Regions from separate parts of the Pseudomonas sp. GW822-FHT05A08 genome, predicted to be linked through region 2. Evidence: predicted binding sites of a transcription regulator. Region 2 holds the regulator's gene; each other region holds the start of a gene.
The links. The regulator FliA, encoded in region 2, starts transcription of late flagellar genes. The targets are predictions, from matches to a motif close to CTAAAGTTTNNNNNNNNNNNGCCGNTAA.
Positions count from the first base shown of each region.

Region 1: flgM (flagellar biosynthesis anti-sigma factor FlgM) is a predicted target of FliA. The motif match lies at 6,405-6,432, and genes of this name have one in related genera.
Region 3: AC3RCP_RS24305 (methyl-accepting chemotaxis protein) is a predicted target of FliA. The motif match lies at 3,644-3,671, and genes of this name have one in related genera.

Region 1 covers NZ_CM179511.1:5,356,286-5,366,781, forward strand. The annotation lists gene AC3RCP_RS23945 (ribonucleoside-diphosphate reductase subunit alpha) at 1-113, shown strand, start outside; gene flgE (flagellar hook protein FlgE) at 481-1,806, opposite strand; gene flgD (flagellar hook assembly protein FlgD) at 1,837-2,565, opposite strand; gene flgC (flagellar basal body rod protein FlgC) at 2,581-3,024, opposite strand; gene flgB (flagellar basal body rod protein FlgB) at 3,028-3,435, opposite strand; gene cheR (protein-glutamate O-methyltransferase CheR) at 3,679-4,506, opposite strand; gene AC3RCP_RS23975 (chemotaxis protein CheV) at 4,551-5,483, opposite strand; gene flgA (flagellar basal body P-ring formation chaperone FlgA) at 5,558-6,319, shown strand; gene flgM (flagellar biosynthesis anti-sigma factor FlgM) at 6,469-6,789, shown strand; gene AC3RCP_RS23990 (flagella synthesis protein FlgN) at 6,840-7,307, shown strand; gene AC3RCP_RS23995 (flagellar brake protein) at 7,403-8,149, shown strand; gene AC3RCP_RS24000 (MFS transporter) at 8,207-9,589, opposite strand; gene AC3RCP_RS24005 (glutamine synthetase family protein) at 9,660-10,496, opposite strand, start outside.
Region 2 covers NZ_CM179511.1:2,065,289-2,075,784, reverse strand. The annotation lists gene AC3RCP_RS09390 (CheW domain-containing protein) at 1-145, opposite strand, end outside; gene AC3RCP_RS09385 (ParA family protein) at 230-1,018, opposite strand; gene motD (flagellar motor protein MotD) at 1,069-1,953, opposite strand; gene AC3RCP_RS09375 (flagellar motor protein) at 1,969-2,709, opposite strand; gene AC3RCP_RS09370 (protein-glutamate methylesterase/protein-glutamine glutaminase) at 2,709-3,839, opposite strand; gene AC3RCP_RS09365 (chemotaxis protein CheA) at 3,889-6,180, opposite strand; gene AC3RCP_RS09360 (protein phosphatase CheZ) at 6,193-6,981, opposite strand; gene AC3RCP_RS09355 (chemotaxis response regulator CheY) at 7,011-7,382, opposite strand; gene fliA (RNA polymerase sigma factor FliA) at 7,543-8,283, opposite strand; gene fleN (flagellar synthesis regulator FleN) at 8,280-9,110, opposite strand; gene flhF (flagellar biosynthesis GTPase FlhF) at 9,229-10,496, opposite strand, start outside.
Region 3 covers NZ_CM179511.1:5,423,106-5,433,601, forward strand. The annotation lists gene AC3RCP_RS24290 (helix-turn-helix domain-containing protein) at 1-484, shown strand, start outside; gene AC3RCP_RS24295 (sterol desaturase family protein) at 486-1,373, opposite strand; gene AC3RCP_RS24300 (PepSY domain-containing protein) at 1,526-1,843, shown strand; gene AC3RCP_RS24305 (methyl-accepting chemotaxis protein) at 1,907-3,532, opposite strand; gene AC3RCP_RS24310 (transporter) at 3,807-4,829, shown strand; gene AC3RCP_RS24315 (inorganic phosphate transporter) at 5,058-6,674, shown strand; gene AC3RCP_RS24320 (PqiC family protein) at 6,883-7,488, opposite strand; gene AC3RCP_RS24325 (PqiB family protein) at 7,485-9,173, opposite strand; gene AC3RCP_RS24330 (paraquat-inducible protein A) at 9,166-9,780, opposite strand; gene AC3RCP_RS24335 (paraquat-inducible protein A) at 9,780-10,388, opposite strand.

The sequences.
Region 1 (10,496 bases), 3.3 Mb from region 2:
TTTCCAGCGGCGGCAACCACGGAGACGACTCGGTCCTGGCGGCTCCAGCCGGTCCAGCTCCAGTGCCGAAGGCTTGCGCCATCGACGAGCCGGATTGCGAAGCTTGCCAATAAGCTGAGCCGATAGGCGCCTGTCGGCGCTTATCCGAACCCCCGACAGGCCCCTGGCCTGCCGGGGGTTTTCTTTTGCCTGGGAAAAGCCACAGCGCCGGACGGCACTCGAGGACGAAGCCCTCCCACAACTTGCTGCACGCGATTTGCCAGAAGCCCCCATCGCCAGCTTCGCGGGAATGAACCCGCCGAATACAGCCCTGCGGGCCAGGCAGCCGCAGCAGGACCGATACACCTCCTCCGCATGCCATATCCCTCATCGCGAGCAAGCTTCGCTCCTACAGAAGCAGGCCACGGTGGATGAATCTTGCAGGCACAAAAAAGCCCCTGCGGTGAGGGGCTTTTTTCGAGCGCTGTCAGCCAGCCATTATCAGGTCATCTGAATAATGGTCTGCATGATGGTGCTCTGGGTGGAGATGGTCTTGGCGTTCGCCTGGTAGTTGCTCTGGGCCTTGATCAGGTCCACCAGCTCGTTGGTCAGGTTGACGTTCGACTCTTCCAGGGAGTTGGACACGATCGAACCCAGGGTACCGGTTTGTGGAGCATCGTAACCCGGTACGCCCGAAGCGTAGGTTTCTCTCCAGCTGGTGCCGCCTACCGGCTGCAAGCCTTGTTCGTTGGTGAAGCTGGCCAGGGAGATCTGGCCGATGGCCTTGTTCTGGCTGTTGCTGAAGTTGGCGAACAGGGTACCGGTGCCGTCGATGGTCAGGTTGGTGATCTGGCCAGTGGCGTAGCCGTCCTGCACCGGCAGCGAACGCGCGGTATCGGCGTTGAACTGAGTGGTGCTGGTCATGGAGATGGTCACGCCGCCGGGATTGGCGCTGGCACCGTTGGCCTTCCACGTACCGTTGGTCACAGTGCCAGGCACCCAACCCGCCAGGGTCAGGTTGTTGCCCGGATTAGGCGTAGTGGCAGGCGGAGTGATGACCGAAACCAGTTTGCCGGCGGAGTCGAAATTCATGGTCGATGCGACTGGAGCCGTAGCGCCGGTGGTGGTCGGAGCGGAACCATCGAGGTTACGACCATCGACCAGGGTGTAGGTCTTCCAGGTGTTGGCACCGGTTTTCACCATGTACTGGTCCAGCTTGTGCTCGTTGCCCTGGCTGTCATAGATCGGCGTGCTGAACTGCTTGGTGTAGGTTTCCACCTTGGTCGGATCGAAGGCAAAACCTGTCACGCTCTGGTCGATGACCGGCGCGGTGGAGTTCAGGTTGATGGTCGAGGACACCGAGCTGGTGGCCTTCGGCGACAGGTTCGAGGTGTCGATACGCAAGTCGGTCAGCACGCCGTTGACGATCTTGCCATTGGCATCGACCGCATAGCCTTGCAGGCGGGCAGTGCCATCGGTGTTGGTGATGTAGCCGTCCTTGTCAGTCTTGAAGGTACCGGCGCGGGTGTAGGTCAGCGAGCCGTTGTCGCTCAGCACGAAGAACCCCGAACCCTGGATACCCATGTCCAGTACGTTGCCGGTGTTGTTCACGTCGCCCTGGCCGAACTGCTGGGAAACGTTGGCCAGGCGCACGCCATTACCTATGGTCTTGCTACCGGTGCCCAATTTGGTGGCCGAGTAGACGTCGGCGAATTCGGCACGGGACGATTTGAAGCCGGCGGTCGCCACGTTGGCGATGTTGTTGCCGGTCACGTCCAGTTGCTTGTTGGCAGCATAGAGACCGCTAAGGCCGATATTAAAAGACATATTCCACTCCTTGTGCCGTGTTAGTCGGCTCTAGATACCAATGGTTTGAACTTTGGAGAGCGCCACGGGGCTGCTCAGTCCCGCAAGGTTCAACATCAGCTCACCGCCGGTCTGGCTGATGGTGACGCTGTTGACCGTCGCCGGCAGGTAGGTGACCAGATCGGTCGCCTTGCCATCGATCTTTGTGCTGGCCTTGAAGGTGTAATTGCCCGGATCGGCCTTGGTGCCGTCGGTCTTGGTGCCGTCCCAGACAAAGCTGGTACTGCCGGCCTTCTGGCTTCCCAGGTCGAGGGTCTTGACCGTTTTGCCATCCTTGTCGGTGATGGTCACGGTGACGCCGCTGACTCCGGTAGGCACTGTCACCGAACCGGTCATGCTCTTGGTGGTGTCGACCTGAGTGGTACCGGTCTGGACGATCACCGAACGACCCACCAGGGACGAAGCCTGCAGGGCCTGGGACGACTTGTAGTTGCCAGTGATGGAGTTCACCGAGGTATTGAGGGTGGTGATCCCTTCCAGGGTGGAGAACTGCGCCAACTGGGCAACGAATGCGCTGTTGTCCTGTGGGTCCAGCGGGTTCTGGTTTTTCAGCTGGGTCACCAGCAACTTCAGGAACGCGTCCTTGCCCAGCTCATTTTTGCCCTTGACGCTATTGGTGGCCGCCGCCAGGCCGTCATTGCTGGTGGTCGGGGTCTTCTTCGAGGAGTTCGCAAGGACCTCCTTGAGCGTCAGGCCACTGGTGGTATCGGTAACACTCATCTGAGTCGCCCCTTATCACTGACCGAGGGTCAGGACCTTCTGCATCATGGTTTTGGCGGTGTTCATCATTTCCGCGTTGGTCTGGAACGAGCGGCTGGCGGAAATCATGTCGGCCATCTCTTCCACCACGTTGACGTTGGGGTAGTAGACATACCCCTTGGCGTCGGCGGCCGGATGGTTAGGCTCGTAACGCGCCTCGAGGTTGCTCTGGTCCTCGACCACACCCAGCACCTGAACGCCCTGACCGGCCGCGTCCTGATTCTGGAACAGCGACTCGCTGCCACCGCTTTGCGCGCCCTGGAACATGGTGGCGAACACCGGGTGGCGCGCACGGTAGGTCTGGTCGATGCTCGAGGAGACTGTCTCGGCGTTGGCGATGTTACTGGCGACGGTGTTCAAACGAGTGGTCTGGGCACTCATGCCACTACCGGCAATATTGAAAACACTGGCGAGGGACATGGATTACTCTCCGCGCAGGGCTGACACCAGCCCTTTGAATTTGCTGTTGAGCAGCGTGAAGCTGGCCTGGAAGTTCACCGAGTTCTCGGCGTAGTTCGACTGTTCCAGTTGGGCATCCACGGTGTTCTGGTCGATCGACGGCTGCATCGGTGTGCGGTACAGCAGCGATTCGTCGCCGCTGCCCAGACCTTCAGCTTCGATGTGCCGGCTGTTGGTCATGTTCAGGGCAAAGGTGCCGTTCTTGGCTTTCTCGTTCTGCTCGGCGAGCACGGCAGAGAAGTCCAGATCCCGAGCCTTGTAGTTCGGGGTGTCGGCGTTGGCGATGTTGTTGGCCAGCACCTCGGCACGCTTGGCGCGAAAACCAAGAGCCTGCTCATGAATGCCGAGCGCTTTATCGAAGCTGATGCTCATGTCGGGAAACCTTCGACCAGATTTTTCGTAAACGGGATATAGCAAGCTGCGTGCCAAGTGCTAAAAGCCCGTAAATCAAGGCTTTGCCGGCAGCGGCAAAGCGGCAATGCCAGAAAAGCGGCAAGGCATTTCCGCGAAACGTCAGCAAAGCGGCAATGCAGCGGTTGCCGCCTCTCCTGCGCTGGCAAAATCGCAGGCACAAAAAAGAGGCCCGAAGGCCTCTCTTTTTCAACAACGACAATCTTACTTCGCCTGGTAAATGATCCCAGGGCTGCACTGGACCATCTGGTAGTGGTCGGGCAATCCATTGAGCGCCTCGGAAGCGCCGAGAAACAGGTAACCACCCGGCTTCAGGGTGCTGTGAATGCGCATCAGGATGTCCTTCTTCACCTCGGCGGAGAAGTAGATCAGCACATTGCGGCAGAACACGACATCGAATTTGCCCAGGCTGGCATAGCTGTCCAGCAGGTTGAACGAGCGGAACTCGACCCGGCTCTTGATCGGCGCCTTGACCACCCAGCGCCCCGGCCCCTTGGGGTCGAAATAGCGCTGCAAGCGATCGGCCGACAAACCGCGACCGATCGCCAGGCTGTCGTACTCGCCGGTCTTGCAGTTGTTCAGCATGGTCCCGGACAGGTCGGTGGCAACGATCTGCACCCCCATCTTCAATTGCCCCATGTTGGTCTTCTCGAACTCGTCGATCGACATGGACAACGAATAGGGTTCCTGCCCCGAGGAACAGGCCGCCGACCAGATGCGCAAGCGCTGGTTGGGGCTGGCCTTGATCGCCTCCGGCAAGACCTTGTTCTTCAACACCTCGAATGGATAGGTATCGCGAAACCATAGGGTCTCGTTGGTGGTCATGGCGTCGACCACCATCTCTCGCAAACCGCTGCGCGGCTGGGACTGAATGCGCTGAACCAGCTCCCCGAGGGACTTGATGCCTTGCTGTTCCATCAGTTTGTTGAGACGGCTCGACACCAGATATTGCTTGTTCTCACCCAGCAAGATCCCACAGGCTTTTTCCAGGAACACCCGGAACTGTTCGAAATCCAAATTACCCGTAGACAATGATGCCGCCTCTTAAATCGTGTGACCGCCAGGGATGGATATCCCTAGCTGTTATCTGCTGCTTTGATCCGGTCGACAACCCGGGATGCCAGGTCATCAGGACGAAACTTGGCAAGGAAGTCATCGGCACCGACCTTCTTCACCATCGCCTGATTGAATACACCTGACAACGAAGTATGCAGGATGATATGCAGCTTTTGCATGCGTGGATCGTTGCGTATTTCAGCCGTGAGGGTGTAACCGTCCATCTCCGGCATCTCGATGTCGGAGATCATCATCAGAAACTCTTCTTCAGGTTTCTTGCCCTCGTCGACCAGCTTGCGCAGGTAATCCAGCGCCTGTCGGCCGTCGTTCAAGGCCACCACCTCGACCCCCACGGTCTGCAAGCAACGCGTGACCTGCTTGCGCGCCACCGACGAGTCATCGACCGTCAGTACCCGCAGTGAAACAGCCTTGTGCTGAGTCTCGACATCCACCACGCCGACCGAAATGGTCTCGGGCGTCGGCGCGACCTCGGCCAGCACCTTCTCGACGTCGATGATTTCCACCAACTGATTGTCGACCCGCGTCACCGCCGTCAGGTAGTGATCGCGCCCCGTCCCCTTGGGTGGCGGATGGATCTCCTCCCAGTTCATGTTGACGATGCGCTCGACCGACCGCACCAGAAACCCCTGGGTCTTGGTGTTGTACTCAGTGATGATGACAAAGGGGTTGCTCAGATCCTGCAACCCGCCTGAACCGGTGGCCATCGCCAGGTCCAGGATCGGAATGGTCGCCCCTCGAATATTCGCGACACCGCACACCACAGGACTGGATTTGGGCATCAACGTCAGTTTGGGGCATTGCAGCACCTCCCGAACCTTGAACACGTTGATCCCATAGAGCTGCTGCCCGTCGAGACGGAACAACAACAGCTCAAGGCGATTCTGCCCTACCAGTTGCGTGCGCTGGTTCACCGAATCCATTACACCAGCCATGCCCAGACTCCCCAAAGCTTAAGTTCCGACGCGCGCTCATCGCTAAACGGCACGGCGCTTGCTTTTTAACTGTTATGAACGCCAAAACGACATTTTCCCGACGCCTGACATCAAACTACCGCAGATTGCTGTACGGGCTGTCGGCTTTGTTTTTTTTAAACCCTGGCCATCCTGCCGTTGCTGACTCGGTAACCCTGCCTGATCTACTTATCGGCGTCACTCAGGGGTTTCTTGAATTCACCGTAGAAGACTATTTAGCCACCAGTCAAACGCCTGGGCGCTACGAGATCCAGGTCAATCAACTCGACCCGCGGCTGCGCATGCCGCACTGCGACAAGGAATTGACAGCGACCCTGGAAAGCCCGGCGCAACCGCTGGGACGCGTGACCGTTCGCGTCCGTTGCGACGGCGCCTCGCCCTGGACCGTATTCGTGCCCGCCCAGGTCAAGCTGTTCCGCGAGGTGGTGACCACCACCCGGCCACTCAAGCGCGCCGGCATCATCAGCCCCGAAGACGTGATGCTGCGCGAGCGCGATATCGGCCAGATCAACCAGGGCTATCTGACTTCAGTGGACCAGGCCATTGGGCAGAAGCTTGTCCGACCAATGGTCGCCGACCAGCTCGTCACCCTGGTTCACCTGGAACAGGCGGAAGTGGTACGCAAGGGCGATCAGGTGGTGATCTCTGCCCGTAGCGGCACGCTGAACGTGAAAATGCCCGGCGAAGCCTTGTCCAATGGCGGCATGAGCGAGCAGATACGGGTCAAGAACCTCAATTCACAACGGGTCATCAAAGCGCGGATCACCGCGCCGGGACAGGTGGAAGTCGCCATGTAGACGACTGGCGCTGTGCACTGTTGCCCCCTAAACTGTGGCCCATGCAGGGCAACAGCGGCGCGTGCGGGCTTATCGATATTTGAGCCTAAAGTTTTCCGGCGTATTGCCGAAAACAAGTCAAGCGTCCAAATACCCAGAGGTTTTTTACCATGGTCATCGATTTCAGCCGTTTAAACAGCTCTCCCTCACTCACCGGCAGCACGCGCACCAGCGCCAGCAAGGAAACCGGCGACGCCGACAAATCCGCGCCGCTGAACGCTCCGGCCGAACAGGCCAGCACCAGCGGGGAGTCGGTACACCTCAGTAATGAGGCTCAACAGTTGCAGAAGATCACTGACAAGCTGCGCGACCAGCCTGCCGTCGACAACGCCCGCGTGGCCGAGCTGAAGCAAGCGATTGCCGATGGCAGCTATAAAGTCGACAGCAACCGTGTAGCCAGCAAACTGCTTAATTTCGAAGCCCAGCGCTAGCCAATAAGGCCTGCGCCAGTTTTTTGGACGCTCAAAACCCAAGGCCATACATGCACGACACTAATTTGCTGCAACTGATCACCGACGACTTTGCTCCAGCTCAACAATTGCTGGAATTGCTGCGCACCGAATCCCTAGCCCTGCACGGTCGCGACATGCCGCTGCTGGAAGAGATTCTCGCGCAGAAGCAAGCCCTGATCATTTTGCTCGAGCAGCATGGCCGCAAACGCAGCGAACTCCTCGCCAGCCTGAACCTTCCTGCCAGCCGCGCCGGCCTGGAACAGTTGGCCAGCCACTCCTCGATCGGCGACCAGTTACTGGCCCAGAGTGACGTGCTGACCCAAATGCTTGCCGATTGCCAGGCGGCGAACGAACTCAACGGTCGCTCGATCCAGGTTCAACAGGCCACCACCGCCAATCAATTGAAAATCCTCACCGGTGGCGAGCCTCCAGCCCTCTATGATGCCCGTGGCTCAACCGCCAAGCTGGCCAAGCCTCGCCCGCTTAGCCAGGCTTGACCCCAGAGATGAGCGCGCCCTATCAAGTCGCGGAACATGCTGGCAAAATGCCGGCTCTTGCGTGTAGTCGTATTTTGTCTGGAGATTGATGAACCGTGTTCAATGCCGTAAACGCAGAAGATGCGCCGCAGCCACCCAAGGTGCTGACCACCTCCTTGGAAATCAACTCCACGCTGCGCTTGCTGCAAGACAGCCATGACCCGCTGATCATCACTTTCCACGAACGCAGCCAGCGCTTTCAAAGCTATCTGGTCGAGATCGATCGTGACAGCAACATGATTGCCCTGGACGAAATGATCCCCCGCGATGGCGAACGCTTCATGCTCGCCGGCGAACCGTTTCGCGTCGAAGGCTTTCACGAAGGCGTGCGCATCGCCTGGGAAAGCAATGGCATCCCGACTATCGACGAGTCCAATGGTGGGCGATGCTACCGCGGTACGCTGCCAGACGAAGTGGTCTATCACCAGCGCCGCAATGCCTTTCGCGCAGCCCTGAAGCTGGCCCAACTGGTCAACATCGAACTGGGCGGCGAAAAACTCAAGACACCGATCGCCGGCAAGCTGCTGGATATCTCCGCCACCGGCTGCAAGCTGCGCTTCGAGGGCGACATCTCCGGCCGCCTGCAACTGGGCCAGGTCTACGAGCGTTTTATCGCCGCCCTGCCCTTCGGCAGCATGACTGCGCCAGTGGAACTGCGTTACCTGCACCACGAAGAGAAGATCGACACGACTTTCGCCGGCGTGCGCTTTCACAACATGAGCGGCCTGGTTCAACGCCAGGTCGAGCGCTTCGTCTACCAGCTGCAACGCGAAGCCCGGCGCTTCGACAAAGACGACCTCTGAGATTCGAGCGTCGATAAAAAACGGGCAGCCCCTTGCGGAGCTGCCCGTTTTTCGTTTCTAGGGCCTGGCCCCACTGAACTGGTCCGGCCCTGGCTCATCCGGCTTCACTACCGGCTCCTCAGCCTCAACCTCATCCGTGGCCGGCGTCTCGACCGGAGGCTCGGCTTCCGGTGCGCTGGTCTGTTGCATCTGATCTTGCACCACTTGCTCATCGACCCGCGGATCGAGCGCGGCCACCAATGGCGAACTGGACATGCTGTCCGGCATCGCCACGTGATGCAGCGGCGCATCATCGACCTGATGCAGGTTGGTCACGGCTTTCGGCCGGATGCGCCAGACCAGTACCAGGGCAAAGAAACTGAAGAACGCATAGAGCATCTGGCTGCCGAACAACTTCATCAGCACCCCCGCCACCAAAGGCCCGACACTGGCCCCGACGCCATAGGTCACCAGCAGCATCGCGGTCAGCGAAACCCGCCGATCGCCTTCGACATGGTCGTTGGAGAACGCCACCGCCAGCGGGTACAGGCAGAACTGCACCAGCGAACAGAGGAACCCCAGGGCGAACAGCACCTCCAGTGGCACCTGGGGCAGAATCGCCAACGGCAAGGCCACGACTGCCAGGAAGCAGGCAAAGCAGCGAATCAGCAGGGCCCGATCATAACGGTCGGACAGCCATCCCAATGGCCACTGCACTACCAGCCCGGCAAAAATGCAGCTCCCCATGAACAGGCCAACCTGCTCGGTACTCAAGCCCTGCTGGGAGGCATACAGCGGTGCCAGACCATAGAACGAACCGACAATCAGCCCCGACCCGAGCACCGTGCTCAGCGACTGCGGAACGCGCTTGATAAAGAAGCGCGGTTCCATGGGCGCCGGATGCAAAGGCGCCGGGTGAATACGCCGGGTCATGGCCACCGGTACCAGGCACAGGGCAAAACACAGGGCCACCAGCATCAGCAACTCAAGCCCGAGGGCCGGATGCATGACCAGAATCAACTGCCCCAGGACCAGCCCCAGATACGAGGCGATCATGTAGCCGCTGAACACCAGCCCGCGCTGCTTGGCATCGGCCTGCTCGTTGAGCCAGCTTTCGATGACCATGTACTGGCACATCATGCCCAGGCCGACGATCATCCGCAGCACCAGCCAGGCCGGCAACCAGTCCACCAGGCCATGCCCCAGCACCGCCGCACCGACGATCCCGGCACAGGTGGCGTACGCACGGATATGGCCGACCCGGGCAATCAGGCGGTGGCCGATTTTCCCGCCCAGCACCAGGCCGAAATAGTTGGCCGCCATCAAGGCCCCCACCCATAACCCGTCGACATGATCGGCGGCCAGGCGCAACGCCAGGTAGGTACTGAGTAAGCCCGAGCCGATCAACATCATCAGCGAGGCGAAATAAAGCGCTCGAAAGGATTTCCAGATTTGGCGCATCGGCGTTCCGAGCGGCTCCTTGAATTGAGTGTCGGGCCATCTGGACGATAGCCCGACTGCGACGGTTCGGTTAAGCCTGGGCCGCTAAGACGCGCCGCTCCCAGGGAGTTATTTCATCAAAGAAACTGGTCAACTCCATGGTCTTCGAAGCGACGTAACCTTCGACGAACTCATTGCCGAACAATTCCTTGGCCAACTGGCTACGTTTCAGACGCTCAAGAGCGGCATGCAAGGTACAAGGCAGAGATAAACTGTCCGGCACGGCAAACTCACCCTGAATCGCCGGCGTCGGTTCCAGCTCGTTTTCGATACCGTGCAAACCTGCCGCCAGGCTCGCGGCGATCGCCAGATACGGGTTGGCATCGGCACCCGGCAAGCGGTTCTCGACCCGCCGCGCCACCGGCGAACTGGCCGGAATGCGCAGGCCTGCCGCCCGATTGTCATGGGACCAGCAGGCATTGTTCGGCGACGCGTAAGGATGGCACAGGCGCTGGTAGGAATTGACGTTCGGTGCGAACAGCGCAGTGAAATCCGCCATCCCCGCCTGCAGCCCGCCAATGAAGTGGCGGAACATCGCGGTCGGCTCTCCGGCCTCATCACTGAACACGTTACGCCCGCTGGCCGACTCCACCAGGCTCTGGTGAATATGCATCGAACTGCCCGGTGTGTGCGCCAGCGGCTTGGCCATGCACACCACGGTCAGACCATGCTTGAGCGCCACTTCCTTGAGCAGGTGCTTGAACAGGAATGTCTGGTCGGCCAGCAACAGCGGATCACCGTGCAGCAGATTGATCTCGAACTGACTGACGCCCATTTCATGCATGAAGGTATCGCGCGGCAAGCCCAATGCCGCCATGCAGGCATAGACCTCACTGAAGAACGGCCGCAAACCGCTGTTGGAACTGAC
Region 2 (10,496 bases):
CCGCCACCTCTGCAACGGCTGCCTGAACCTGCGGCAGCGCCTCGGGAACCGCGAACTCTTCTTCGGTGGCGTCCTGCAGCAACGCGTCCAGGTAGGATTGCAGCGCCAACTGCGGCCGGGACGTGACGTCGACAGGACGGTTCATAAGGATGCCCACGGATAAAGCCCAGCACAGTGACCTGTAGGGTTTATCGGCCAGACCGGCAGCAGACTTGAATGCTCCGCCACGTCAGGCCACCTGCGGGACAAGTTGCTGGGCTAGCAGGTGCTTGAGCAAGGCGCGATAGGCCAGTACGCCGCGACTCTTGCCGTCGAACTGCGAAGGCGTCAACCCGGCCCGGCTGGCATCGCGCAGGCGCGTGTCGACCGGGATATAGCCTTGCCAGATCTCATCCGGGAACTTGTCGCGCAGCACCCGCAAGGTGCCCAGGGACGCCTGGGTGCGGCGGTCGAACAGGGTCGGCACGATGCTGAACGGCAGCGCCTGTTTGCGCGAGCGGTTGATCATCGCCAAGGTATTGACCATGCGCTCCAGGCCCTTGACCGCCAGGTGCTCGGTCTGCACCGGGATCACCAGTTGCTGGCTCGCCGCCAAGGCATTGACCATCAGCACGCCGAGCAACGGCGGGCTGTCGATCACCGCATAGTCGAAATCCTGCCACAGCTGCGCCAGGCTCTTGGCGATCACCAGGCCCAGGCCGCTCTGCCCCGGCGACTGGCGCTCCAGGGTAGCCAGCGCGGTACTCGAGGGCAGCAGGGAAATACGTTCGTCGCTGGTCGACAGCAGCAACTGCCCGGGCAAGCCCTCGGGAACGCTGCCCTTGTGCAGGAACAGGTCGTAGTTACTGTGTTCCAGGCTGTCGGGGTCATAGCCGAAATAGCTGGTCATGGAGCCGTGGGGGTCGAGATCGACCACGACCACGCGCTTGCCCGCCTCGGCCAGCAACCCGGCTAAAGCGATGGAACTGGTGGTCTTACCGACGCCACCCTTTTGATTGGCAACTGCCCAGACTCTCATTCAGATTGTTCCTCCCGGCAGGCACGGGCCCACCGAGAAATAGCACCCAGTTATAAAGCCGGTGACGGAGAATTGACGGCACTCTCGCGTCCCGGCGTCTTGACTGACGTAGGTGCAGTTTGTGTGCCAGCCCGCTTCAATGCCGCATCCGGTGTCGCATGGGCGGTGCCGGTGCCCGTCAGGCTGCGGCGTACGTCGAGATTGCGCGACACCACCAGCACCACCCGACGGTTGCGGGCACGGCCATCGGCCGTCGCGTTATTGGCTACCGGCTGGAACTCGCCGTAGCCCACCGAAGCCAGGCGCTGCGGATTGACCCCCTGCATCGCCAGCATCCGCACGATGCTCGCCGAGCGGGCCGACGACAGTTCCCAGTTGGTCGGGTACTGCGCGGTCTGGATCGGCTGGTTGTCGGTAAAGCCCTCGACGTGAATCGGGTTGTCGAAGGGTTTGAGGATCGCCGCCACCTTGTCGATGATGTTGAACGCCAGGTCGCTGGGCATGGCATCGCCGCTGCCGAACAACAGGCTGGAGTTGAGTTCGATCTCGACCCACAGCTCGTTGCCGCGCACGGTCATCTGGTTGGAACTGATCAGGTCGCCAAAGGCCGCGCTGATATCGTCGGCGATGCTTTTCAGCGGATCGCTGGCACCGGCGATACCGGCGTCGGTCTGCTCGCTGTCCTTGACCAGCGGCTTGGCCGGGGTCACGGTCTGGGGCCGCTCCTCACCGATGGGAATCGGTTTGAGGGCGCGGTCCGAATCGGTGAACACACCGATCAGCGCTTCGGAAATGACCTTGTACTTGCCCTCGTTGATCGAGGAGATCGAGTACATGACCACGAAAAAGGCGAACAGCAAGGTGATGAAGTCCGCGTAGGACACCAGCCAACGCTCGTGGTTGACGTGTTCTTCATGCCGGCGACGACGGGACATAGTCCATTACCCCCATCAATCCATGAAGCCTTGCAGCTTCAACTCAATGGAACGAGGGTTTTCACCTTCGGCAATCGACAGGATTCCTTCAAGCAACATTTCGCGATAACGCGACTGCCGCAAGGCTATGGACTTGAGCTTGGCGGCGATCGGCAGCAACACCAGGTTGGCGCTGGCCACGCCGTAGATGGTCGCGACGAAGGCCACGGCGATGCCGCTGCCCAGCTGCGAAGGGTCGGCCAGATTGCCCATCACATGGATCAGGCCCATGACCGCCCCGATGATACCGATGGTCGGCGCGTAGCCGCCCATGCTTTCAAAGACCTTGGCCGCCTCAATGTCGCGGCTTTCCTGGGTGTAGAAATCCACCTCCAGGATACTGCGGATGGATTCCGGCTCGGCGCCGTCCACCAGCAGTTGCAGGCCCTTGCGCGAATAGGTGTCGGGCTCGGCATCGGCCACGCCTTCCAGGCCCAGCAGGCCTTCCTTGCGGGCGGTCAGGCTCCAGTTGACGACGCGGTCGATGCCCCCGGGCAGGTCGACTCGCGGCGGAAACAGGATCCAGCCGAGGATCTGCATCGCGCGCTTGAAGGCGCTCAGCGGCGATTGCAGCAACGCCGCACCGATGGTCCCACCCAGCACGATCAGCGCCGCCGGACCATTGGCCAGGGCCGACAGATGACCGCCTTCCAGGTAGTTGCCACCGATGATGGCGACGAACGCCATGATGATCCCGATGAGGCTTAGAACATCCATCAGAGACAGGCCTCGACCAGATGCTTGCCGATGTCGTCCAGGCCGTACACCGCATCCGCCAGCTCCGCCTTGACGATCGCCATCGGCATCCCGTAGATCACACAGCTCGCCTCATCCTGGGCCCAGACCGCGCTACCGCCCTGTTTGAGCAGGCGCGCGCCTTCGCGACCGTCGGCGCCCATGCCGGTGAGGACCACCGCCAGAACTTTGTCGCCGTAGGACTTGGCCGCCGAACCGAAGGTGATGTCCACGCACGGCTTGTAGTTCAGGCGCTCGTCGCCCGGGAGGATTTTCACCGCGCCACGGCCGTCGACCATCATCTGCTTGCCGCCCGGAGCCAGCAGCGCCAAGCCCGGACGCAGGATGTCGCCGTCCTCGGCTTCCTTGACGCTGATCCGGCAAAGCTTGTCCAGGCGCTCGGCGAACGCCTTGGTGAAGGCCGCCGGCATGTGCTGGATCAGCACGATCGGCGCCGGAAAGTTGGCCGGCAACTGGGTCAGCACCCGCTGCAGCGCCACCGGGCCACCAGTGGAGGTACCGATGGCCACCAGTTTGTAGGCCTTGCGCTTGGGCGCCGGCGACGACGCGCCAGCGGCCGGCGTACGAGCGGGAATCGGCGTCGCCGCCGGGCGCGCCGGGGCCGTGCCGCCGAAACTGCTGGTGCTCGTTGGCGCAGGCTTCGGTGCCGCCGCCGGTTGTGGCGCCGGCGCACTGTAGCTGCTGAAACGACGGTTACTGCGCGAGATGCTATGGACCTTCTCACACAGCAGTTGCTTGACCTTCTCGGGATTGCGCGAGATGTCTTCGAAGTTCTTCGGCAGGAAATCCACCGCGCCGGCATCCAGCGCATCCAGGGTTACCCGGGCGCCTTCATGGGTCAGCGAGGAGAACATCAATACCGGTGTCGGGCAGCGCTGCATGATGTGCCGCACGGCCGTGATGCCATCCATCATCGGCATCTCGTAGTCCATGGTGATCACGTCCGGCTTGAGCGCCAGCGCCTGATCGATCGCCTCTTTGCCGTTGGTCGCGGTACCGACGACCTGGATATTGATATCCGCTGAAAGAATTTCCGAGACGCGGCGGCGGAAAAAACCCGAATCATCCACCACCAGGACCTTGACTGCCATAAACACTCCGTTAGGCGGGGCAAGGCAAATGGCCCCGCCCCTCCGGTATTCAAATACGCCGTGCGGCGTAACGCTTGAGCATGCTCGGAACATCGAGAATCAGGGCGATGCGGCCGTCACCGGTAATGGTGGCGCCCGACATGCCTGGAGTCCCCTGGAGCATCTTGCCCAATGGCTTGATGACGACTTCTTCCTGGCCGACCAGTTGATCGACGACGAAGCCGATCCGCTGGGTGCCGACCGAAAGGATCACCACGTGGCCTTCGCGCTGCTCTTCGTGAGCGGCGGAACTGACCAGCCAGCGCTTGAGGTAGAACAGTGGCAGCGCCTTGTCGCGGACGATCACCACCTCCTGGCCGTCGACCACGTTGGTGCGCGACAGGTCCAGGTGGAAGATTTCGTTGACGTTGACCAGCGGGAAGGCGAACGCCTGGTTGCCCAGCATCACCATCAGGGTCGGCATGATCGCCAGGGTCAGCGGCACCTTGATGACGATCTTCGAACCCTGGCCCTTGGTCGAGTAGATGTTGATCGAACCGTTGAGCTGGGAAATCTTGGTCTTCACCACGTCCATGCCCACGCCGCGACCGGACACGTCGGAGATCTCGGTCTTGGTCGAGAAGCCCGGGGCGAAGATCAGGTTGTAGCACTCGGTGTCGCTCAGGCGATCGGCGGCATCCTTGTCCATCACCCCACGCTTGACCGCAATGGCGCGCAGGACGTTCGGGTCCATGCCTTTGCCGTCGTCGGAGATCGACAGCAGGATATGGTCACCTTCCTGCTCGGCCGCCAGCACCACCTTGCCGCCACGGGACTTGCCCGCTTCCTCGCGCTCTTCCGGCGACTCGATACCGTGGTCGACGGCGTTGCGCACCAAGTGCACCAGCGGGTCGGCCAGGGCCTCGACGAGGTTCTTGTCGAGGTCGGTCTCTTCGCCGACCAGCTCCAGGTTGATCTCTTTCTTGAGCTGGCGGGCCAGGTCGCGAACCAGGCGCGGGAAGCGCCCGAAGACCTTCTTGATCGGCTGCATCCGGGTCTTCATCACCGCGGTCTGCAAGTCGGCCGTGACCACGTCGAGGTTCGACACGGCCTTGGACATGGCTTCGTCGCCGCTGTTGAGCCCCAGGCGCACCAGGCGGTTACGCACCAGCACCAGCTCGCCGACCATGTTCATGATTTCGTCCAGCCGCGCGGTATCGACCCGCACGGTGGTTTCGGCTTCGCTGACCGGCTTTTCCGCCGGGGCGGCAGCCGGAGCACGAGCAGGCGCCGCAGCAGCGGCTGGAGCCGGTTTTGGCGTTTCGGCCTTGGCTTCGGGCTTCTTCACCGCTGGCTTGGCGACGGCGGCAGGCGCCGGAGCCGTGACGGCCGTTGCGCTACCCACGGTCGCCGCGGCAGCGGGCACTTCAGAGAACTTGCCCTTGCCATGCAGCTCGTCGAGCAGGGATTCGAATTCCTGGTCGGTGATCAGGTCGCTACCGGCGGCGGCCGCGCTTGGCGCAGCCGGCGGTACCGCCGCTGCTACCGCGGAGTCCAGCGCATCGACCGCAAAGTTGCCTTTGCCATGCAGCTGATCCAGCAGGGCTTCGAACTCGTCATCGGTGATTTCGTCGCTGGCCGCGGTTTTTTCCGCAGCCGGCGCCGTGGCCGAAGGGGCCACCGCATCCGGTGCGAACTGGCCCTTGCCATGCAATTGATCGAGCAGCGACTCGAACTCGGCGTCGGTGATTTCGTCGCTGGCCGCTTCGCTGCCGGCGGCAGGTGCCGCGGGAGCGACAGCAGCCGGGGCTTCGGCCTCGGCCTTGGCGGCATTGAGCGAATCGAGCAACTGCTCGAACTCGCTGTCGGTGATATCGCCGGACTCGCTTTCGGTCGATTCGGCGACCGGCTCGGCAACGGCTTCAACAACTGCCTCAACGTCGGCCACCGGCGCGGCGACCTCCTCGGCCCCCGCAGGCTCGGCCAGACGGGCCAGGGCAGCCAGCAGCTCCGGAGTGGCGGCGGTGATCTCGGTACGCTCGCGCACCTGGCCGAACATGCCGTTCACCGCGTCCAGCGCTTCGAGCACTACGTCCATCAGTTCCGCGTCGACGCGACGCTCACCCTTGCGCAGGATGTCGAACACGTTCTCGGCGATGTGGCAGCACTCCACCAGCTCGTTGAGCTGGAGGAAGCCGGCGCCCCCTTTTACAGTGTGAAAACCGCGAAAAATTGCGTTGAGCAGATCCGCATCGTCCGGCCGGCTTTCCAGCTCGACCAGTTGTTCGGACAGTTGCTCTAGAATCTCGCCGGCCTCAACCAGAAAATCCTGAAGGATTTCTTCATCGGCGCCGAAGCTCATGTATGGGTGCTCCTAGAATCCAAGGCTGGAAAGCAAATCGTCGACATCGTCCTGACCGGATACAACGTCTTCACGTTTATCGGCATGAATCTGCGGACCTTCACCCTTGGCCAGATGTTTTTGCGGATCTTTTTCAGCGAGGATCGATTCACGGTCATGTTCGATGCCGGCAAAACGATCGACCTGGCTGGCCATCAGGACCAGTTTGAGCAGGTTGCTCTCGACTTCGGTGACCAACTGGGTCACGCGCTTGATCACCTGACCGGTCAGGTCCTGGTAGTCCTGCGCCAACAGAATGTCGTTGAGGTTGCTCGATACCGCGCGCGTGTCTTGCTCGCTGCGGGTCAGGAAACCGTCCACCCGGCGGGCCAGGTCGCGGAATTCCTCGGCGCCCAGTTCGCGGCGCATGAAACGCCCCCAATCGGCGCTCAGGGCCTGGGCTTCGCTGCTCAGGCCATTGACCAGCGGGGTGGCGCTCTCGACCAGATCCATGGTGCGGTTGGCCGCGGCCTCGGTCAGCCTGACCACATAGGACAGGCGCTCGGTGGCATCCGTGATCTGTGAAACTTCCTCGGCTTGCGGCATATGCGGGTCAATCTGGAAATTGACGATGGCGCTATGCAGCTCGCGGGTGAGCTTGCCGACCTCCTGGTACAGGCCGCGGTCACGGGTCTGGTTGAGCTCATGGATCAGTTGCACGGCTTCGCCGAACTTGCCTTTTTCAAGGCTGTCGACCAGTTCGAGTGCGTGTTTTTTCAGGGTCGATTCGAAATCGCCCAATGAAGATTCGTTGTGCTCCATAGCTCCCCCGTGGCGGAATGATTCCACTCTCAACCGATGCGTTCGAAGATCTTCTCGATCTTCTCTTTCAACGCCTGGGCCGTGAAGGGCTTGACCACATAACCGTTTACGCCGGCCTGGGCAGCTTCGATGATCTGTTCGCGCTTGGCTTCAGCGGTCACCATGAGTACCGGCAGGTGCTTGAGTTTTTCATCGGCGCGCACATGGCGCAGCAGATCGATACCGGTCATGCCGGGCATGTTCCAGTCCGTTACCAGAAAGTCGATGCTCCCACTGTTGAGGACCGGAATGGCGGTGGTGCCATCGTCAGCCTCGACCGTGTTGGTGAAACCCAGGTCACGCAACAGGTTTTTTATGATCCGCCGCATCGTTGAGAAGTCATCAACGATGAGGATTTTCATGTTCTTGTCCAATTCGACCTCCAAGCAGTCTTAAACGCGTCCAGCACCTGAACGCGCCATTCAATCAATCAGGCAGAGCACTCAACGACTGCATGGAATACACACCGCAAGTCCGGCCACGTCGTGCCAGTCTCGCCCGCAGTGTCCCCCACACTGCCTGTCAGCGCGCTCGCCACTCTCCCAAACGCCCCCGCAAACGGGCCGCGCACTGGCTGTGTAACTGGCTGACCCGCGATTCGCTGACTCCCAGGACCTCACCGATTTCCTTGAGGTTCAGCTCTTCGTCGTAGTACAGCGCCAAGACCAGTCGCTCACGCTCCGGCAAATTGGCAATCGCGTCCGCCAGCGCGGCCTGGAAACGTTCGTCCTCCAGGTCGCGCGACGGCTCGAGATGAGCACTCGCGCCATCCTCATGCAGCCCTTCATGCTCGCCGTCCTGCAACAGATCGTCGAAGCTGAACAGGCGACTGCCCAAGGTGTCGTTCAAAATCCCGTAATAATCGTCGAGACTCAATTGAAGTTCGGCCGCAACTTCATGATCTTTAGCGTCACGACCGGTTTTAGCTTCAATTGCGCGAATGGCATCGCTCACCATCCGGGTATTGCGATGTACCGAACGCGGCGCCCAGTCACCTTTACGGACCTCATCGAGCATCGCACCACGGATACGGATACCCGCGTAGGTCTCGAAACTCGCGCCCTTGCTCGCGTCGTACTTGGTCGACACTTCGAGCAGACCGATCATCCCGGCCTGGATCAGGTCTTCGACCTGGACACTGGCCGGCAGGCGCGCCAGCAAGTGATAGGCAATACGCTTGACCAGAGGCGCATAGCGCTCGATCAATTCGTACTGGCTGTCACGTGCCGACTTTTTGTAAAGGTTGTAGCCGCTGGCGCTCATAGCACCGGTCCCGCTGTCTGATGCACGAGCCGCTCGACGAAAAATTCCAGATGTCCACGTGGGTTGGCCGGCAACGGCCAGGTATCGACCTTCTGCGCGATGGCCTTGAATGCCAGCGCGCATTTCGAACGCGGAAACGCTTCATAGACCGCACGCTGCTTTTGCACGGCCTTGCGCACGCATTCGTCGTAAGGCACGGCGCCGACATATTGTAGGGCCACGTCCAGGAAGCGATCCGTGACCTTGGTCAACTTGGCGAACAGGTTGCGCCCTTCCTGCGGGCTCTGCGCCATGTTGGCGAGCACGCGGAAGCGGTTCATGCCGTAGTCGCGGTTGAGCAGCTTGATCAGCGCGTAGGCGTCGGTGATCGAGGTCGGCTCGTCGCAGACCACCAGCAACACTTCCTGGGCCGCGCGGACGAAGCTGACCACCGAGTCACCGATGCCGGCGGCGGTGTCGATCACCAGCACATCGAGGTTGTCGCCGATGTCGCTGAAGGCCTGGATCAGGCCGGCATGCTGCGCCGGGCTCAGATGAACCATGCTCTGGGTGCCGGACGCCGCCGGCACGATACGGATTCCACCCGGCCCCTGCAGCAGCACATCGCGCAGCTCGCAGCGGCCTTCGATCACGTCGGCGAGGGTCCGTTTGGGGGTCAGCCCCAATAGCACGTCGACGTTGGCCAGGCCCAGGTCGGCGTCCAGCAGCATGACGCGCCGGCCGAGCTCCGCTAGGGCCAGGGACAAGTTCACTGACACGTTAGTCTTGCCGACGCCACCTTTGCCGCCGGTCACCGCGATCACCTGTACGGGATGCATGCTGCCCATGTTCGTTCTTTACCTTGTCTTACTTAGACGGGGCCACATAACTGGCTGCGCGTTCACCAACGGAACAATGCCTGGCAGACCATCGATGTAGGTACATTGCAATCTTTTCATGATTCCCTCAGCCAACCCGCTTGGTCGGGTTGTGGTAGAGGTCAGCGAACATGTCAGCCATGGCTTCTTCGCTGGGTTCTTCCTGCATCTGCACGCTCACCGCACGACTGACCAGCTGGTGACGGCGCGGCAAGTGCAGATCGTCCGGAATCCGCGGGCCATCGGTCAGATAGGCAACGGGGAGTTCATGACTGATCGCCAGGCTCAACACCTCACCAAGGCTGGCGGTTTCATCCAGTTTAGTCAGGATGCAGCCGGCCAGCCCGCAACGCTTGTAGCTGTGGTATGCGGCGGTTAGAACCTGTTTCTGGCTGGTGGTTGCCAAGACCAGATAATTTTTTGCCCGGATGCCACGTCCGGCCAGGCTTTCCAGCTGCATGCGCAGGGCCGGGTCGCTGGCTTGCAGGCCGGCGGTGTCGATCAGCACCACACGCTTGCGCAGCAGCGGATCGAGGGCTTGCGCCAGGGACTGGCCCGGGTCGACATGGGTCACCGAGACGTTGAGGATCCGACCCAGGGTCTTGAGCTGTTCCTGGGCGCCGATGCGGTAGCTGTCCATGCTCACCAGCGCGATGTTCTGCGCGCCGTACTTGAGTACATAACGCGCGGCCAGCTTGGCCAGGGTGGTGGTCTTGCCCATGCCGGCGGGGCCGACCATGGCGATCACCCCGCCCTCCTCCAGTGGCTCGACTTCCGGGGTCACGATCATCCGCGCCAGGTGGGCCAGGAGCATGCGCCAGGCCTGGCGGGGTTCGTCGATTTCAGTGATCAGCGCCAGCAGGTCGCGGGCCAGCGGACCGGACAAGCCGATACGCTGCAGGCGCCGCCACAGGTTGGCCTGTTCGGGCCGGCTGCCTTGCAGCTGGCTCCAGGCCAGGGAGCCGAGCTGGACTTCCAGCAGCTCGCGCAGGCCATTGAGTTCAAAACGCATCGAGTCCAGTGCCCGCTGATCGACCGCCGGCGCGGCGACTACCGGGGCCGGGCGCTGGGGCTCGTTGAATGTAGGTTCGATCAGCGGCTCGGCGGCGGTCAGCGGCAGGCCGGCGAACAGCTGGCGATTGGTGCTGGCATCGCCGTCGCCACGCAGGCTCAGTTCGGCCTGGGCGGTGACGATGCGCGACTGAGTCTTGCGCAGTTCGTCCTCGAGCTCCATGTTCGGCACCCGTGGCGCCAGCGCCGACAGCTTGTAATCCAGGGCAGCCGTCAGCTCGACACCGCCGGCGATGCGGCGATTGCCAATGATGGCGGCGTCGGCGCCCAGCTCATCACGAACCA
Region 3 (10,496 bases), 3.4 Mb from region 2:
TGCCATCCTCGACGCACCCGGGACCCTGTTCACCCTCTACGCCGAACCGCTGACGATTGACGCCCAGGCTCTGCAAGACAGCCTGCTGGGTGTCGAGCTGACGCTGCCGGCACTGACCGAGGCGCTGCGGCATTGCCCGCGCCGTATCTTGCAGGACCGACGGATCGAAAAGGCCCTGGCCGCCCTCGACCGACAATTGGCAGGCAAGGTCTCGGCCAGTGCTCTGGCAGCCCACGCGCACCTGTCCCTGAGCCAGCTGGAACGGCTGTTCAGCGGCCAGCTCGGCTTGCCGGTGCGGCGCCTGGTGCTGTGGCGGCGCCTGCGCCTGGCGATGGGCCTGGTGCTGGCGGGCCAGGCCATCACCGAGGCCGCCCATGGCGCTGGGTTTGCCGACTCCGCGCACTTCTCCCGCACCCTGAAAACCCTGTTCGGCGTCACCGCGCGCCAGGCCCTGCAACATATCGAGTTGCGCCTGCTGGACTGACTCAACGGCGCAACGGCAAGGGCACCGGCGGTTCTTCATGCACGGTTTGCCTGCTGAAGGGTGCCAGCAACTGTCGCCAATATGCCTGCGGATAATCCGGCTGGCTGCCGATGCCCAGGTCGCCCTGGCGGATCGGGTAGGCCGAGGAATAAAACGCCGTGCCCAGCAACCAGTCCCAGACATTCAGGAACAGGCCGAAATTCACATTGCCGGCGGTGCCGTACTTCATGTGGTGAAAGCGGTGCATCGGCGCCCAGGCAAACACCCAGCCCAGGGGACCGGGGCGCATGTCGACATTGGAGTGCTGCAACAGCAGCTGGATGGCAATGGCAAACGCCAGCAGTTGCGCCACCGGCAAGGGGATTCCCAAGAACAGCAGCGGCAATAGTCCGGCGCTGGCTTCCAGCAACTGATGCAGCGGGTGCTTCATCAAGCCGTTGAAGCCATACAAGCGCTGCACGCTGTGATGCACCGCATGCAGGCGCCACAGCCAGGGCAGCCGATGGCTGAAGTAATGCGCCAGGGTCAGGCCGCAATCGGCGATGACCATCGCCAGCGCCAACTGCGCCCACAGCGACCAGCCGCGCGGCCACAGGCCATCGAACGCCAGCAGGCTCACCAGCCCCGGCAACAGCAGCAACCCCAGGGCGTTCAGGCTTTCATTGACCAGCGCGTGCAACACGTCACGCAGGCGATCCTGCCGCGGGCGGTTCCAGTCCACCTCATAGGGCAACCACCATTCCGCGACAAAGGACACCCCGAGCGCCCCGGCGAACACCAGCAGCAACCAGCCCGGGGCCAGCCCCGTCGAGCCCATCACCCACACGCCAGCACCGATGAAGCCGGCGAAAAACGCGGGACCGTACAAGCCTTTGATCATTGCTTTCATCACTGCCTCTCCTGTTCGAGAGCACAGCTTGAAAGACCCGAGGGCCACGGCAATTGAACAAACGGCGCAAAGCTTGCGCTGAATTAAGGGTGAATTAAGTTGTACCGGCTAACCTGAACCCACTTAAACGAATCACCCCAAGGAAAGACCCTATGAAAACGTTGACTGCCCTGTTCGCCGCTACCGCCCTGACCCTGACCGCTGGCCTGGCCCAGGCCGACGTGCGCCCGGACCTGATCCCGGGCTTGCTCAAGGCCGGCACCATCATGGACCTGGAAAAACTCAACCAGGCGGCCCTGGCCGAACACCCAGGCACCACCGCCGCCAACATCACCGACACCGAGCTTGAGCAGACCGCGGCCGGCGCCTACGTCTACCAGGTGGAACTGCGTGACGCCAAGGGCGTCGAGTGGGACGTCGATCTGGATGCCAAGACCGGCAAGGTCCTGAGCAACAAGCAAGACAAGTAATTCTTCAGGACAAAAAAAGCCGCGCGGCCGAAAGGCCACGCGGCTTTTTCATGCCCTGGCGCATCAGGCACTCAGGTGTGCCGTCACCTCGTTCAACTGCCCCGACAGCTCGTGCAGGTTCTGGCTGGCGCGCTCGGTGCGCTGCACGTTATCCAGGTTGGTGCTGGCGATCGAGGTGATCTCGGTCAGGTTGCGCGAGATGTCCTCGGCCACCGAGGTCTGCTCTTCCGCCGCCGTGGCGATCTGCCGGTTCATGTCGCGGATCGCCTCGACCGCCTCGGTGATCCGCTCCAGCATGGCGCCGGCCTGGGTCACCTGCTCGACGCTGGCATCGCTGCGCGCCTGGCCACTCTCGATCGCATGGGCGGCGTCCAGCGCGCCGGTCTGCACGCTCTGGATAATCTGGTTGATCTCGATGATCGACGCCGCGGTGCGCTGCGCCAGGCTGCGTACCTCGTCGGCGACCACGGCGAAACCACGCCCGGCCTCGCCGGCCCGGGCCGCCTCGATGGCCGCATTGAGCGCCAGCAGGTTGGTCTGCTCGGCGATGCCGCGGATCACCTCCAGCACCTTGCCGATACGCCCGCTGTCGGCTTCCAGGCGGCGGATCACCTCGGCGGTGTTGGCGATTTCGCCACGCATCAGGGTGATGGTGTGGATGGTGCCCTGCATCACCTGCTCGCCCTGCTGGGCCGATTGGTCGGCGTCATCGGCGGCGCGCGCCGCATCCGCCGCATGGCGCGCCACTTCCTGGGCGGTGGCGGACATTTCGTTCATCGCCGTGGCGACCTGGTCGGTGCGATTGAACTGATCGTTGGTGCCCTGGGACATCAGGGTGGCAATCGCATTCAGCTCGCCGCTGGAGCTGTCCAGGTCGGTGGCGCTGCGCTGCAGGCGGCTGAAGGTTTCAGCGAGGAAATCCCGCAAGGTATTGGCGGCCACCGCCAGCTTGCCCAACTCGTCCTGACGGCTGCTGGCCACGCGCTCGGCAATCCGCCCACGGCTGAGTTGCGCCACGTAGTCGATCAACTGACGGATCGGTTCCACCAGGCTGCGGTTGACCAGCCACAGGCTCAGCAGGCCAATCAGCACCCCCGAGGCCAGCATCACCAGCAGGCCGATCCACACCGTGCGCTGGGCGGCGGCGCTGATGTCGCGCGACCGCTCGCTGCCCTGCTTGCGCAGCTCGCTCACCAGTGCGCTCATCTGCTCGCTGGTGGCGCGGTCCACGCCCTTGACCGCGGCATCGCCGGCGGCCGGATCGGCACCGGCGGCGACAAAGGCATCGCGGCCTTTCTGGTACGCCGTGCCCAGCACCCGGTGCTCTTCACGCAAGCGCTCGATACGGCCCTTGAGCGCCGCATCGATGCCGGGCTCGGCCGCCAGCTGGCCAAGAATGCCCTGCACATCGCGCTGGCGATCCTCGAACTGCTGCCAGTATTTGCTCAGGTCGGCGCTCTGCTTGCCACGCAGCAACACGTTTTTCCATTCCTGCACCTGGACCTTGAATTGCAGGTTGGCTTCATCGATCAACTGCGAGGTGCGCAACGGCCCCTCGATCAGTTCGCGATAACTTTGCACGCCGTTGGACAGGAAGTGAAAACACGCCAGCGCGATCAACAGCACCGCCAGCAGGCTGCCGCTCAACAAAGCCAGAACTTGCGCTCTCAGGGATTTTTGCAAGGACATCGAATGAGATCTCTCAACAGGGATAGAGCACGCCCGAGGCGGGCATGGGTAGCGTGCGAACATCCCTGTCAGGCAAACCGGGGCAAGCCGATCGCGCAGTCGTCGCAGGCGTGATCGGCCTGAAAGAGGCATTCTTGAGCGCCTCCGACAGCCGGTTATAACCGCCGAATATTGCACTTCGAATCGTCACAAAATAGTCATGGAGCCTTGCGATGATCGGGTTCAAGTGAACCTGTAAAACCGCCTACAGGTGCCTTCCCTCCTGCGAGCCTCCATGAACCACAGCCTCGACCATGCCCATCGCGATTCGGATCTGTTCGGCCTGCTCTACGGCTTTGCGTTCCGCCCCGGCGAGCGGGGTCGCGAACTGGATTCGGCCAAGGCCCTGCAAGCCCTGCAACAGCCGGACGATGGCGAGGCGTTTCTCTGGCTGCACCTGAACCTGGCCCATGCCGCCTGCGAACGCTGGATGCAGACTCACCTGGCCCTGCCCGAGGAATTCTTCGAAGCCTTGCACGAAGGCTCGCGCTCGACCCGTATCGAGCATGTGGACTCGGCCCTGCTGGCGGTGGTCAACGACGTGGTGTTCAACTTCGGCAGCATGGTTTCCTCGGACATCTCCACCCTGTGGGTCTGCGTGCGCAGCCGGCTGATCGTCAGCGCGCGCCTGCAACCCTTGCATTCGGTGGACAAGCTGCGCTCCTCGGTCAAGGCCGGCGAACGTTTCCGCTCGCCCCTGGAACTGCTGGTGCACCTGCTGCGCGACCAGGGCGAAGTGCTGACCCAGATCGTGCGCAAGACCAGCCTCAACGTCGACCAGATCGAAGACCAGTTGCTGGCCGCGCGGATCGCCACCAACCGTGCCGAGCTGGGGGCCATGCGCCGGGTGCTGGTGCGCCTGCAACGCCTGCTGGCGCTGGAGCCGGGCTCGCTGCTGCGACTGCTCAACCGGCCGCCGCAATGGCTGCAGAAGGAGGACGTCAAGGAGCTGCGCAAGTCCACCGAGGAGTTCGCCCTGATCATCAACGACCTCACCGCCCTCGGCGAGCGGATCAAGCTGCTGCAGGAAGAGATCGCCGCCAATATCAACGAACAGACCAACCGCACCCTGTTCACCCTGACCGTGGTCACGGTTCTGGCGCTGCCGATCAACATCATCGCCGGCTTCTTCGGCATGAACGTCGGCGGCATTCCCTTCTCCGAGGACCCGGAGGGCTTCTGGATCCTCGTCGCGCTGGTCGCCACCTTCACCGTCATCGCCGGCCGCTGGGCGTTTCGCAAGCGCCAGGATATGTAGGCCGCCGCATGTCGTAGGAGCGAGGCTTGCCCGCGATGGCGCCGGTGATTACCCAACCGTGTCAGGAGCCTGGCCCGGTAGCGTTTGTCATGACCTCATCGCGGGCAAGCCTCGCTCCTACGACCAGTGGTTAAAGGATTCACCCAAACACTGACCTGAGGCAGCCTCTCTGTAATATTTGGCAACGATCATGGGCGACACTCCTCCCTGCCACAGGATTGTCCGGCAATGGCCACCCCTTCCCTGACCGCCGCCTCCCCTTCCCCCGCCCTCGAAGCCAGACCGCAGCTGGATAAAAAAGCCAGCCCCTTCACCCTGGTGGTGTTCTTCGCGGTCCTCGCCATGGGCCTGTTGTTCACTGCCTACAGCCTGATGCACGACGTGCACGAGCTGGGCACCACGGTCACCACCTGGACCCCGTTCCTGCTCCTCGGCGTGGCGCTGCTGATCGCCCTGGGCTTCGAGTTCGTCAACGGTTTCCACGACACCGCCAACGCCGTGGCCACGGTGATCTACACCCACTCGTTGCCGCCACATTTCGCGGTGGTCTGGTCGGGCTTCTTCAATTTCCTCGGCGTGCTGCTGTCCAGCGGCGCGGTGGCCTTCGGCATCATCGCCCTGCTGCCGGTGGAGCTGATCCTGCAGGTCGGCTCGTCGGCCGGCTTCGCCATGATCTTCGCCCTGCTGATCGCCGCCATCCTGTGGAACCTCGGCACCTGGTGGCTGGGCCTGCCAGCCTCGTCGTCCCACACCCTGATCGGCTCGATCATCGGCGTCGGCGTGGCCAACGCCCTGATGCACGGCCGCGACGGCACCAGCGGCGTGGACTGGAGCCAGGCCACCAAGGTCGGCTACGCCCTGCTGTTCTCGCCGCTGATCGGCTTCGCCTTCGCCGCCCTGCTGCTCCTGGCCCTGCGCCTGTTCGTCAAGAACCGCGCGCTGTACAAGGCGCCCAAGGGCAACACCCCGCCGCCGTGGTGGATTCGCGGCATGCTGATCGTCACCTGCACCGGCGTGTCCTTCGCCCACGGCTCCAACGACGGCCAGAAAGGCATGGGCCTGATCATGCTGATCCTGGTCGGCACCCTGCCCATGGCCTACGCGCTGAATCGCACCATGCCGGCCGACCAGGCCCTGCAATTCGCCGCGGTGGCCGAGGTCACCCAGCAAGCCCTGGTGAAAAACGCCCCGCAACCGGCCCCCGCCGACCCGCGCGCGGTGCTTTCCGACTATGTGCGCAGCAAGGAAGCCACGCCGCAGCTGGTCCCGGCCCTGGCCGCCCTGACCGGTCATATCGGTGACGAAGTGAAGGGCTACGGCTCGTTGGCCAAGGTGCCGGCCGAAGCCATGGGTAACGTGCGCAACGACATGTACCTGAGCAGCGAAACCATCCGCCTGATGGACAAGAACCAGGTCGGCGACTTCGACGCCGACACCCAGGGCAAGCTGCAACTGTTCAAGCAGCAGATCGACAACGCCACGCGCTTCATTCCGCTGTGGGTGAAGATCGCCGTGGCCATTGCCCTCGGCCTGGGCACCATGGTCGGCTGGAAACGCATCGTGGTCACCGTCGGCGAGAAGATCGGCAAGACCCACCTGACCTACGCCCAGGGTGCCTCGGCGGAAACCGTGGCGATGCTGACCATCGGCGCCGCCGATCTGTTCGGCCTGCCGGTGTCCACCACCCACGTATTGTCTTCAGGTGTGGCCGGGACCATGGTCGCCAACGGCGGCGGCCTGCAGATGCAGACCATCCGCAACCTGCTGATGGCCTGGGTACTGACCCTGCCGGCGGCGATCCTGCTGTCCGGCAGCCTGTACTGGCTGTTCACCCAATTGTTCTGAACACGCCTCTTCGGCTGAATCGGCGGTGTGGCTGCTGACGCCATCGCGAGCAAGCTCGCTCCTACAGGGGGCCGGATTGCCCTTCGGTATACGGCCCCCTGTAGCCGCTGCCGCAGGCTGCGATCGGCCGGTACGGCCGCTGCGTACTGAAGATCGCTGAAGGCCTGCGGCCTTATCGCAGCCTACGGCAGCGGCTACAAGAGCCGGGTCAGGGACAGCGCATGGCAGGGTTTTGCGCCCAGCGTTTGGCGGTGCCGGCAATGCGCTTGGCCAGCTCGTCGATAGCCCGCTGGTGGGCCTGGACCAGGCTCGACAGCTCGACGCTGGCCGGCTGGCTGATGCGGCTGCTGCAGGTCAGGCTGCGACGCTCGACGCCATCGCCGCGCAGGCGCAGGTTCCACACCACGTCGATCAGCGCATAACGCCCTGGCACCGATTCGAAGCGACGCACATCGGTCTGCAACGACAGGATCGGCTGCCCCGCGGACTTGGGCAGGCCTTCCAGGTTGCGCGTACCCAATTGCTGCTCCATCTGGCTGGCCAGGGCGTCGTGGAACTCGTCCACCAGCGGCGCGCTCCAGCGCGCGGTTTCCAGGATCGCCAGGGTGCCACCGTCCTGGCGTACCACGACTTGCGGCTGGTCGACCTGCATCGGAATGCGCACCCCGGCCATCTCGAACTGCAGGCCCGACGCCGTGCCACCAGCCGCCGCCGGCTCGGGCGCCGGCGGCATCAGGGTGTAGTAATGGGTCGGCGCCGAGCTGCAGGCCGCCAGGCCCAGGGACGCGATCAGCAACACTAGAGTTTTTTTCATGGCTGGACTTCCGATTCAGGCTCACGAGAAGACGAGGTCGAGGATTTGTAGGCGTCCGGCTGATTGTCCTTGAGCCGCCCACGGATCAGTGCTTCGGGATGACGACTGAGGAAGTCGGTGAGCACCCGCACCGAACGGGCGGTGCGCTGCACTTCGTCCATCGCCTGGCCCAGTTGCAGCCGCTGCGGCGAGTCCTCGGCGAAGCTGTCGTTGGCCGTGGTCAGGGTTTTCTTGGTCTGTTCCAGGGTGTCGCGCATCTCCGGCAATACCTTGCCGTTGACGTTCTGCAAGGTCTTCTGCATCTCGGTCAGGCTGCCGTTGAGGTTGTTGGCGATGGTATCGATCGGCAATTTGCTGATCTTCTCCACCACCCGCTGCAACTGCTCTTGCAGCTTGTCGAGGCCGCCCGGCACGGTAGGAATTTCCAGCGGCCGCGCGGTCGCATCGAAAGGCACCGGCTTGGCGTTGGGGATGAAGTCCAGGGAGATAAGCAACTGGCCGGTCAGCAGGTTGCCGCTGCGCGCCTGGGCCCGCAGGCCGTGCTGGACAAAGGTACTGATCAGGTAGCCCGCGCGACTTTCGTCGGCGCCGCTGAGCTTCTCCAGTTGCTGATGGACCTTGCCCAGGCGTGCCGGGTAGATCACCACGCCGACCACGGTGGAGAAGGTCTTTTTCTGCTCGTCGTAATCCAGGTCCATCGACACCACCCGGCCGATGTTCACCCCCAGGAACTCCACCGGCGCATTGAGCGCCAGCCCGCGCAGGGTCTGGTCGAAACGCATGCGCATGTAGTACGGGTCGCCATCGGGCGGCGCCAGCGCGGTGTCCTGGTCGGCGAACAGCTGGTAGCTGGCGTTTTCCTCGGCCGGCTTGGCGTTGGGGCTGTACTTGGGTTCGACGAAGGCGATGCCGCCGGCGAGGATCGACGACATGGATTCGGTGTTGACCTTCAGGCCGTTGGCGCCCAGGGTCACGTCCACGCCGCTGGCGTTCCAGAAACGCGAGTCGGTGGTGACGTACTGGTCGTTGGGCGCGTTGACGAAGATCCGCACGTCCACGCCCTTGCCGTTTTCCGACAGTTTGTAGGAAATCACCTGGCCCACCTCGATGCGCCGGTAATAGACCGGCGAACCGACGTCCAGCGAGCCCAGGTCATCGGTGCGCAGGGTGAAGCGTTTGCCCTTTTGCCCGTAAGTCACCGGGGGCGGCGTTTCCAGGCCGACGAAGCTCTTCTTGCGTTTTTCTTCCTGGCCGGCGTCGGCGCCGATAAAGGCCCCCGACAGCAGGGTGTCGACCCCGGACACACCGCCCGCGCCAATGCGCGGGCGCACCACCCAGAACATCGAGTCGGCGGCGGTGAAGGACTCCGCCGACTGGTCCAGCTCGACCTTGGCGATCACCTTGCTGCGGTTCTTGCTCAAAGCGATGGAGGTGACCTTGCCGATCACCACGTTCTTGTATTTGACCTGGGTCTTGTTGGCTTCCAGGCCTTCGGCGGTCTGGAAGCTGATGGAGATCTCGGGCCCGGCCGACAGCGACTTGTGCACCAGCATCGACAGGCCGACGAGGGCCGCGACTATGGGCACGATCCACACCAGCGAGATATTGAACCGGCGCGTCCTGACCGCGGGGGTACCCGGCCTCGCTGGCGCGCTTGAAGCGTTGGAACCTGGATGATCAGACATCTTCAACCTCTACATCCCAGATAAGCCGGGGATCGAAACTCATGGCCGCGAACATCGTCAGGACCACGACCAAACCAAAAAACAGGATGCCCATGCGCGGCTCGATCGAGCTCAGGGCGTGGAATTGCACCAGCGCCGCCACCAGGGCGACCACCAGCACGTCGAGCATCGACCAGTAGCCGATCACCTCGATAAAGCGGTACAGCTTGGCGCGCTCGCGCATCGCCCAATGGCTGCGGCGCTGGCAGGTGATCAGCAGCATCCCCAGGACCAGGAACTTGCTGCACGGCACCACCACGCTGGCGATGAAGATCAACAGGGCAATGTCCCAGGAGCCGTGCTGCCAGAACTCCAGCACGCCGCTGAGAATGGTGTTTTCGCTGCCGCTGCCGAAGATCTGGGTATACATCACCGGCAGCACGTTGGCCGGGATGTAGAGAATCAGGCTGGCCACGAGAAAGGCCCAGGTACGGCTCAGGCTGTTGGGTTTGCGCGCATGCACCACAGCCTCGCAGCGCGGGCAGTAGTGAACGTCCTGGGGGCAGGTCTGGCCGCAGGTGTGGCACAGCATCAGGCCCAGGTCGCGGGCGTAGGGAGGCTGGTTCATCAGTAGCGGCCCTCCAGGTCGTCCCAGAGGCGGCGGATGCCCTTGCCGGAAATCAGGATGATCAGCACCGTCAGCATCGCCAACGACCACAGCCCCAGGCCCGGGTGCACGTCGAGCATGCCGGCCAGCTTGACGATGGCCACCAGGATGCCCAGCAGGCACACCTCCAGCATGCTCCACGGCCGCAGGTGTTCCAGGGCCCGCATGCAGGCCTTGAAGCCCGGCGCCGCGCGCCCGATGTTGGCAAAGCCCAGCACCCAGCACAGCAGGGCAATCTGCAGGCCGGGGGCAAGGATGATGGCCAGGCCGGTGACGGCGGCGATCAGACTGATGCGGCCCTGGGCCAGGGCCTCGACCGACTGCCAGAGGGTGGCTTCGTTGCTCAGGCCTTCGAGGCTGATGCCGATCACCGGAAAGGCGTTGGCGAACACGAACAGCAGCGCCGCAGTGATCGACAGGGCCAGCAGTTGCTGCACGTTCAGGTGCCGGGCGCGCTCCAGCACCGCCCCGCAGCGCGAGCACTGGGAGGTCTGGCCTTTTGCAAGCGGCACGGATTCGTACAGCGAATCGCAATGCTCGCAGATGATCCAGTTGGGAGAGAGTGTCATGGTCTTCGAGTCAGGTGGGACAGCGGAGGGCGCTGATCCATGGCGCGTATTCTCTGCAAAAGTAGAGGATGGTGTCTAGTTTTACCTGAGGACTGCAAACGCCCTGGT